Regions from separate parts of the Eubacterium sp. AF17-7 genome, predicted to be linked through region 2. Evidence: riboswitches for the same ligand, from Rfam matches in the RefSeq annotation. Region 2 holds a riboswitch; the other holds the start of a gene.
What was found. A riboswitch is a leader RNA that binds a small molecule or an ion and turns the genes downstream of it on or off. The one in region 2 is predicted to bind cyclic di-GMP.

Region 1: it holds a riboswitch for cyclic di-GMP, as region 2 does, so the genes downstream of both, DWW96_RS01885 (hypothetical protein) here and DWW96_RS07170 (hypothetical protein) in region 2, are expected to answer to the same signal.

Annotation. Positions count from the first base shown of each region.
Region 1 is NZ_QTWU01000001.1:434,713-439,159, reverse strand. It holds gene DWW96_RS01895 (hypothetical protein) at 1-285, opposite strand, end outside; gene DWW96_RS01890 (hypothetical protein) at 302-931, opposite strand; gene DWW96_RS01885 (hypothetical protein) at 1,103-2,773, opposite strand; cyclic di-GMP riboswitch class I at 2,851-2,936, opposite strand; gene DWW96_RS01880 (1-deoxy-D-xylulose-5-phosphate synthase) at 3,075-4,447, opposite strand, start outside.
Region 2 is NZ_QTWU01000006.1:11,860-16,306, forward strand. It holds gene DWW96_RS07160 (SGNH/GDSL hydrolase family protein) at 1-419, shown strand, start outside; gene DWW96_RS07165 (iron-containing alcohol dehydrogenase family protein) at 533-1,591, shown strand; cyclic di-GMP riboswitch class I at 1,702-1,777, shown strand; gene DWW96_RS07170 (hypothetical protein) at 1,881-2,234, shown strand; gene DWW96_RS07175 (phosphoribosylaminoimidazolecarboxamide formyltransferase) at 2,419-3,594, opposite strand; gene DWW96_RS07180 (IMP cyclohydrolase) at 3,616-4,329, opposite strand.

The DNA.
Region 1 (4,447 bases), on a different contig from region 2:
TACCGTAGAATCTATATGTTTTACCGCTTCATGCACAATTTTATCCTCTCCCTGAAGAATATCAAGGATTCCTTTAAGACTTTGCTGTAAAGCCACAATGTCTCGTTCATAAGATTCAATCTTATCCTTTAATTGTTTATTTTCTAACAGTAAATTATCTCTTTCACGCTCTATAACCAATTTTTCTTTAAGGATTTCCTGCATTTCATTTTTTGAAGCATCGCCTTTTATCAGTTTAGATTCTTCTTCAATCTTTTTAATCAATAAATCAATATCTTTATTCATTTTAACTTCTCACTAACTAATGCAAACTTTTTATATAATATAAATCCCCTTCTTTAGCTACATTAATAGTTGCTTCACTCTTAACCTTTGAGCGTATCTCATCTTCATAGTATACCACATTTATTGTAAGATTGTCTCCATTATCAGTTACTGTATAATCATATGTTATCTGCTGCGAATAATTAGGAACCCACATTTCAAATTTCTGTTCCGCCTTATTATAAATGTCGCTTTCTTCCAAATTAAGGCCCTCAACATTAAACTGGCTTTTAAGCACCGCTTCAATATCTTTTTTTGATGCATCTCTATACTCAAGTTCATCACTTGCAGGTATATCTAATAAGCTATTATAGTATAAATGGCACAAACCATATTGTGCTAATTTGTTTACGGATACCGTACTTATGTCATCAAATTCATTTATAGCAAATATATATCTTAATTCATAACAGCATTTTATTATTGTTTCTTCCATAAAAGTATTGTTGCTATCATTTGCCTTAGTAGATTCCTCTACCGTAGTTGTCACCTGCACATCTTCAAATTCTTTTTTATCATCTTTATTTATTATCACCAGCACTATTGCCATTGCAATTATGATAACTATTAAAGAAACTCCTAATATTAATTCTTTCTTTTTTTTCACTTCTATATCCCTTTAACGCCGCAAAAATCAAATTTCTGCGGCGTTATTACTGTATTTTTCACACAAATTAAAAATATAATCATTTTTAATCTGTGGCAATGAATTTATTAACATTTTCATGTAAAATTTCACTATTTATTAACTTGTCTCTATACTTATTGGTACTAATTATTAATATTCCCAATAATAATCCTTATAACAGATTGTTTTATCATCTGCTGTTTCAATAAATACATCAGCACTATCAATCCGGCTATATTCCTTATAAGCATCACATGTAATTGTTGAACCTAATGGAAGGTTAACTGATAAACTTTCTAATGGTGTGTTTACTACACTATTAATTCCTGTCTGTTTATTATAATTACCCTTCTTAAAGTAAAATCTGTATGCCATAAAGCAGTTGTTTGTATCTGTTCTTAATACTTTATCACCTTTCGCAATTGTAAATGTACGGCTTGCTGCATCATAAGTGTTCTTCTTTGCTGTAGAGCTAACAACTGCTGTATACACAACTGTTCCTGCAATACCATTTCCATTGTCATCATATGTATCATTGTCCCAATTATTTGAACACATCTGGAATTTAATTTCTTTATCAAGTTCAATTTTGAAACTGCTCTTGTTATTTAATACAGTTCCATCCTGTAATCTGATTGACATTTTTAAAGGTACAATTACAGATACTTCTATTGATTCTTTATCTGAATCATCATTTTTATTATCGTTTCCTGAATCAGGCTTCGTTGTTTCTGAAGGTTTTGTTGTTTCTGAAGGTTTTGTTGTTTCTTCCGGTTTAGTCACTTCTTCTTTTTTAGTTGTTTCTTCTTTTCCGTCTTCTGTCTTTCCATTTTCTGTATCAAGATTTCCTACTACTTTTTCAACCTCTGAAGGTAATCCATTAGTAGCTTTATATGAAACAACTGCTCCACCTGAAATCTCTAATGTATCTGTTATTAACTGTCCATAAATCTTTGTACTTCCTGTTAATACTGTTTTTGAATCAGGTGCATAAACCTTACCTGTTATAGAACTATCACCACTAAATTCAAGATTTCCACTTGTATATACATTTCCTGCAAATATTCCATTTACCTGTGTATACTTTGTAGCATTCATTGCAATTGTGTTGGCATTTACTTCTTTAAAATTATTGTATCCTGCATTTTTTCCTGTAAATACAACTGTAAGCTTGCTACTGTCTCCACCTGCATTAAATGAACCCGGATTTCCACCTGACAATTCATCTACATATAAAACTACGTATCCGTCACCGCTTACTTTAACTTCGCCACCAACGTTTAAATGTTTAACTCTGACAACTGTTGTCTGATTTTTATCTGCATGAATTTCAAATGTCTGTCCATTGTAAAATGATACAGTATCTAAATATGCATTATCAGTTAAATCAAATCTGTTTGTCTGCCATCCAATGTAAACACTCTGTGTACCATCTTTGTATTCTGAAGTAGTTTTTTTAAAATATTCTGAATTCTCATCAGGATAATTATTTGTATTGAATAATCCTGAATATAATTCCTTGTCCATTTCACTAACTTCAATTGGAATATATCCCTGTACGGGTTTATCTACTTTAACCTCCGGCGATACATGTGCAGTTCCTGTAACATGCTTTGTTGCACTGTTTGAATACTTTAAAGTACCATTGTTAATTACAATATCTCCAATTATCTGTCCGCTTCCTGAAAAATTTGCTCCGTTTTTTGCAAGTACCCCATATTCATTTGTGTTTTCTTTTGCCAAAACCCCTATTGGCATTACCACATTAAATACCATCGTCATGACTGTAGCCATAGCTACCATTTTCTTTACTCTTTTCATTACATCCTCCTTCCAATTTTATCGCAGCCTTTTATACACGTATTTACGTATAAAAAAAACTGCAACTCCTTAAAAAGAATTGCAGCCAGACGACCATTGCAAATGTTGCTTTAGGCTCATAGCTTTGTGCCCTATTTTTTCAAATAGTTTACCCTCATCATTTGTAATATATGTCTTTATTTTATAAATTTTTATTTTATATGTCAACCCAAATAAAACTCTTTTTTACATTTTCAAGCCATAAAATAGGATTTTTTTCTAAGCTGATTTATAAAAATATTTTTATTTTCCGGCATTTATTTTATTTCATTAACGCCATCACATCTTCAACAATCTGTTCTTTTGTCAAATGATTTTCTTTAAGAACTTCATTTACATCATATCTGTCTAAGAATTCTTTTTTCAATCCAAAATTTATTACTTTCATATCTGTTGGTCCATAGAATCTTGAAATTTTTTCACCGAATCCTCCGTCTAAAATTCCATCCTCTATTGTGATTACAACATCATGCTCTTTCTTTAACTCTTCAAGTAATTCACTATCGATTCCTGTTATATAACATGGATTAATTAAAGTTGCCTGCGTATCTAATTTATCAGATAAATCATCTACAACTTCTTTTCCTAACTGATAGAATGTTCCTAAAGCAATAACTGCAACCTTGCTTCCTTTTTCAGTTACTTCATATTTATTTAATTTAGAGAAATCTTTTGTTACTTCTTTACCGTCAGATATCATTTCTCCACCCGGCAATCTTATTGCTACAGGATGTTCATTCTGCTCTATACTCCAATCAAGCATTGCAATATATTCTTCTTTTGTCGTAGGTGCCAAATATACAAGATTAGGGATATTTGCCATCATCGGAATGTCGTATAATCCTAAATGTGTTACGTCATTCATTCCATATACACTTCCCCAGAATGTAACTATTGTTGCAGGTGCATTATTAATACACAAATCCTGTGATAACTGGTCATATGTTCTTTGTACAAATGAACTATATACTCCATATACCGGTTTTCCACCATTTGTTGCAATTCCTGCTGCCATTGCAACTGCTGTTTCCTCTGCAATTCCTACATCTACAAATTGTTTTCCTGCTTCTTTTCGCTTGTCCTCTGTAAATCCCATAACAGTTGGTGTTGCAGAAGTAATTGCAACTACTGATTTGTCTTCTTTCATTTTCTTTAACAAATAATCACAAGTTACACTTGAATAATCTTCTCCACCTTCAGCATACAATGATTTTCCTGTCTTTATGTCAAACGGTCCACTGTAATGCCACTGTTCTTTATGCTGTTCAGCAGGTGCATATCCTTTTCCTTTTAATGTATTAATATGAACAACTACCGGCTTACTACTGTCTTTTACTTTATTAAATGCATCGATAAGGCTTGCTACATCATTTCCTTCATTTACATAAACATAATCAAGTCCCATTGCCTTAAATAAATTGCATTCTGCCTGTCCATTTGTTTCACGAAGAAGTTTTAAATTGCCATACAGTCCACCATGATTTTCTGCAATTGACATATCATTGTCATTTACAACAATTATAAGATTTCCTTCTAATTCTACAGCATAATCAAATCCTTCTAATGCTTCACCACCACTTAATGAGCCATCGCCTATTACAGCAATAACATTTCCTTTTTCACCATTTAAATCTC
Region 2 (4,447 bases):
CTACAGGTATAGAAAAAGTTGCATCATATAATCCTGACAGAGTATATTTTTTAATAGGAATGAATGAATCAGGTACTGACAATACAACTCCTACAATCAACAATTTTAAAACAATGATAAATAAACTTAAAAAGAAAAATAAAAATGTACAGATAGTCCTTCTTCCAATAGCACCAACGGGCAAAAGAAGTACTGCAAATGTGCCAAAGAAATCACAGCGTTTGAAATTTAATAAAGCGTACTCAGATTTGGCAGCAGCAACAGATAATGTATATTATTATGATTACACAGGTTTGTTTGATGATGGAAAAGGATATTTGAAATCATCATGTGATGGCGGTGACGGATGCCATTGGACATCAACAGCAACAATTAATTTTTCAAAGAGCCTGATGGATTGGTCAAAGAATAATTTATAGAAAATATAAAATTTATTATGCCGGGAAATATTTGAAATCATTACATATTGGATAGGTTTTAGATTAATGTTCCCGGCATAAATAATATTAAGTTAATCAAAGGAGTCACAATAATGGGTGGAAGTCATATAGCAATACCTACAATTTTGAAAGTCGGAAAAGGAACATTAGAAAATCTTGGTACTTATATTAAATCGAGTGGAATGTCTAATGCCGTAATATATTTTGGAAATGATTTAATAGACATGTTTGGTGAAACAGTAATGAAGTCACTTAAAGATGCAGGAGTCAATGTGCTTGGCTACAGAGAAATGGATTCAATTAAAATAGAAGAATTGATAGGGATTGCATTTGACATTGATTCTAAAGCACAGGTTGTAGTAGGTATTGGTGGTGGTAAAGTTATTGACGGTGCAAAATATGCCGCATATCTTAGAAAATTACCATTTATAAGCGTGCCTACTTCAGCATCCAGTGATGGCTTTTCAAGTGCTAGTGCATCACTTCTTGTTAATGGAAGACGTACATCGGTTCCGGCAAGAATGGCATATGGAATTGTTGCCGACACACAGATAATAAAAAGTGCTCCTGAAAAATTTATTTATTCAGGAATTGGAGATATGGTATCAAAAATTACGGCACTTTATGACTGGGTGTATGAAGACCAAAAAGGTTATACAGAGTTAAATGATTTTGCAATGATGATTGCAAAAAAGGCTGTAAATAGTTTTGTAAGAACACCGTTTGAAAGTATTAAAGATGATTTGTTCTTAAAAGAGTTGTTAGACTCGCTTGCAATGAGTGGAATCGCAAATGAAATTGCAGGAGGAAGTGCACCTACAAGTGGAAGTGAACATTTGATTTCACATGCTCTTGATAAAATGCTTCCTGTACCACAATTACACGGAGTCCAGGTTGGCATTGCAACTTATCTAATGAGCGTTGTTCAGAATCACAGATATAAGAGAGTAAATACAATATTTACCGATACGGGATTTTGGAATTTTGTTAAGAAATTAGACTTGGATATCAAAGACTATGAAAAGGCAATAGATATGGCACCTTCAATAAAGCCTCACAGACATACTTATTTACATGAAAAAGAATATAGAGATTTGGCAAAGAAGGTATTATATGAAGATGAAAGATTGAAAAAGGTATTTCATATTTAAAGAAATTTTTATAGTAAACGTGAATTTGTATAGACAAATTCACGAAAACTGTAAACAAATTGTAAATCGCATTGTATATATCAAAAAAAGCGATATACTATAAATATAGTAAATATATTTAGCAAAGCAGGTGAAAACCTGTGACGCAAAGCTATAGGGCCTTTAAAATGGCAGCCAGTTGCACTTTATTAGTCTTGGTGTGCTGTGCCCAAGACTTTTTTTGTACAACAGTCTAGCTTTATTCGTAAAAAGCAAAGTATATTGAACATCTTATTCTAAAGGAGGAAAAATGAATAAAGAGTTGTTAACACAAGCGGGAATTGATGTTAACGATGGAATAAGAAGATTTAATGACAAGGAGGATTTGTATGAAAGATTTTTGTTTACATTCCCAAAGGATGTAAACTACGACATAATGTGTGAAGCAATTAGCAAAGGAGACGCAGAACAGGCTTTTCAGGCAGCGAATGCATTGAAGGGGATTACAGGTAACTTAAGTTTAAACCAGTTGTATAATCATATTATTCCATTAGTCGATTCTCTAAAGAAAAGAAGAATGGAGAAGGTAAATGAACTTCTTGAGGTGGTTTCAGTGGATTATGACAAAGTTATTAAAGCGTTATCTACTAATGATAAAAAATAAAAAGTGGACAGGTCATCTTATCTTTATATTTTTTATTGAACAAAGAAATCCGGCAGACGGTTAAGTGCTGCCGGATTTCTTTGCTTTTATATATTTATTTAGTTGAAATGATTTATTCAAATTACAAAATTTTATAATTAAATAATAGTAATCTGTCATTAAATTTCATTACAGAAATAATATTTTAGTGATGGAATAAACGGATTCCTGTAAAGCTCATTACCATATTATGTCTGTTACAAGCATCGATAACATCTTGATCACGAATTGAACCACCAGGCTGTGCAACATATTTAACACCGCTCTTAGCAGCTCTTTCGATATTGTCATCGAATGGGAAGAATGCATCAGAACCAAGTGTAATATCTGAAGCCTGAGCTAACCATGCCTGTTTTTCTTCTTTTGTAAATACAGGTGGTTTTTCTGTGAAGATACTTTCCCATTTACCATCTGCAAGAACATCCATATAATCTTCACCAATGTAAAGGTCGATTGCATTATCTCTGTTAGCACGTTTCATACCTTCAATAAATGGAAGGTTAAGTACCTGTGGTGCCTGACGAAGTAACCAGTTATCAGCCTTCTGTCCGGCTAATCTTACACAGTGAATTCTTGACTGCTGTCCTGCACCTACACCGATTGCCTGACCGTTTTTAACAAAACATACTGAGTTAGACTGAGTATATTTTAATGTAATCATAGCAATTGCCATGTCAATTTTAGCGTTTTCAGGAAGGTCTTTGTTTTCAGTAACAATATTGTCAAAGAAATGTTCATCAATATTTAAATCGTTACGTCCCTGTTCAAATGTAACACCAAATACTTCTTTATGTTCGATTGGAGCAGGTTCATAATTAGGGTCAATCTGAATAATTGCGTAACTTCCTTTTTTCTTTCCTTTTAACATTTCTAAAGCTTCAGGTTCATAACCCGGAGCGATAATTCCATCTGAGAATTCTCTCTTAATGATTGCTGCTGTAGAAACATCACAAACATCAGAAAGAGCAATGAAGTCACCATATGAAGACATTCTGTCAGCACCTCTGGCTCTTGCATAAGCGCTGGCAAGTGGTGATAATTCTCCTAAATCATCAACCCAGTAAATCTTTGATTCGATTTCACTTAAAGGAAGACCAACAGCAGCTCCGGCAGGTGATACATGCTTAAAAGAAGTAGCAGCAGGAAGTCCTGTAGCTTTCTTTAATTCTCTAACTAACTGCCAACCATTGAAAGCATCAAGGAAATTGATGTATCCCGGTTTTCCGTTAAGAACTTCGATAGGAAGTTCACCTTCATTCATAAATATTCTTGATGGCTTCTGATTTGGATTACAACCATATTTTAATTCTAATTCTTTCATTATAAATCTCCAATCTTTAAATTATTTATTCTTGTTAATAATCTTAGTTTCGTATTTCCCTGTTTCAATATCGATATATCTTACAAATAAAGAAACTTTGTTATCTTTATTTAAACTGTTCCAAAGCATATCTGTGAATTCGTTCATATCATCTTTAATTGAAACAAGCTTTGGTTCACCTTCAAAACTTGGAAGCGGATTTCCATCATGCATATATGTATGAATAAAGTGACCTTCTCCATTTACAGGATTTTCATATGTAAATGTGTATCTGTTACATGCATCCGGGTTACCGTTATTGCTCTTTAAAATAGACATTGCATAATTATAAGAACCATTTTCAACCTGCATAACTCCTGAAATTCTAGGTGTATAGTTAGGACCGTCCGGTTCAAATTCTCTTGTTCTTAATGACTGCTCAAATGTCTGACCTTTATCCATTAATTCGTAAACAGTATCTGTCTGGTCACCATTTGTAACGATAGTTTTGTTACCAAGAACACGAACAGGAGCATAGATAATAAGACTTGGGTCTACTAATTTAGAAGGGTCAAATGCCTGAGTACGGATTCCTTCGCCATCTTCGACAAAAACTCTGTTTCTGCTGTTTTCGCTTCTTCCCATGATGAAATAAGCTGTTACTGCGTATTTGCCATTAGGAGTTTTACCGATTACGATTCCTCTTCCAGGGTACGCATTTTCTTTTAATTCATTTTCAAGTGATAACATCTGCATAGTGTTTCTCCTTTATAAAAAATTTTTTCTTTGGTTTCCAAATATAGAAAGGTAAGCAAGGTGCCTTATAAGACATAGCCTACGCAAATCCTGCCAAATGGGTATAAAAAAACCACCT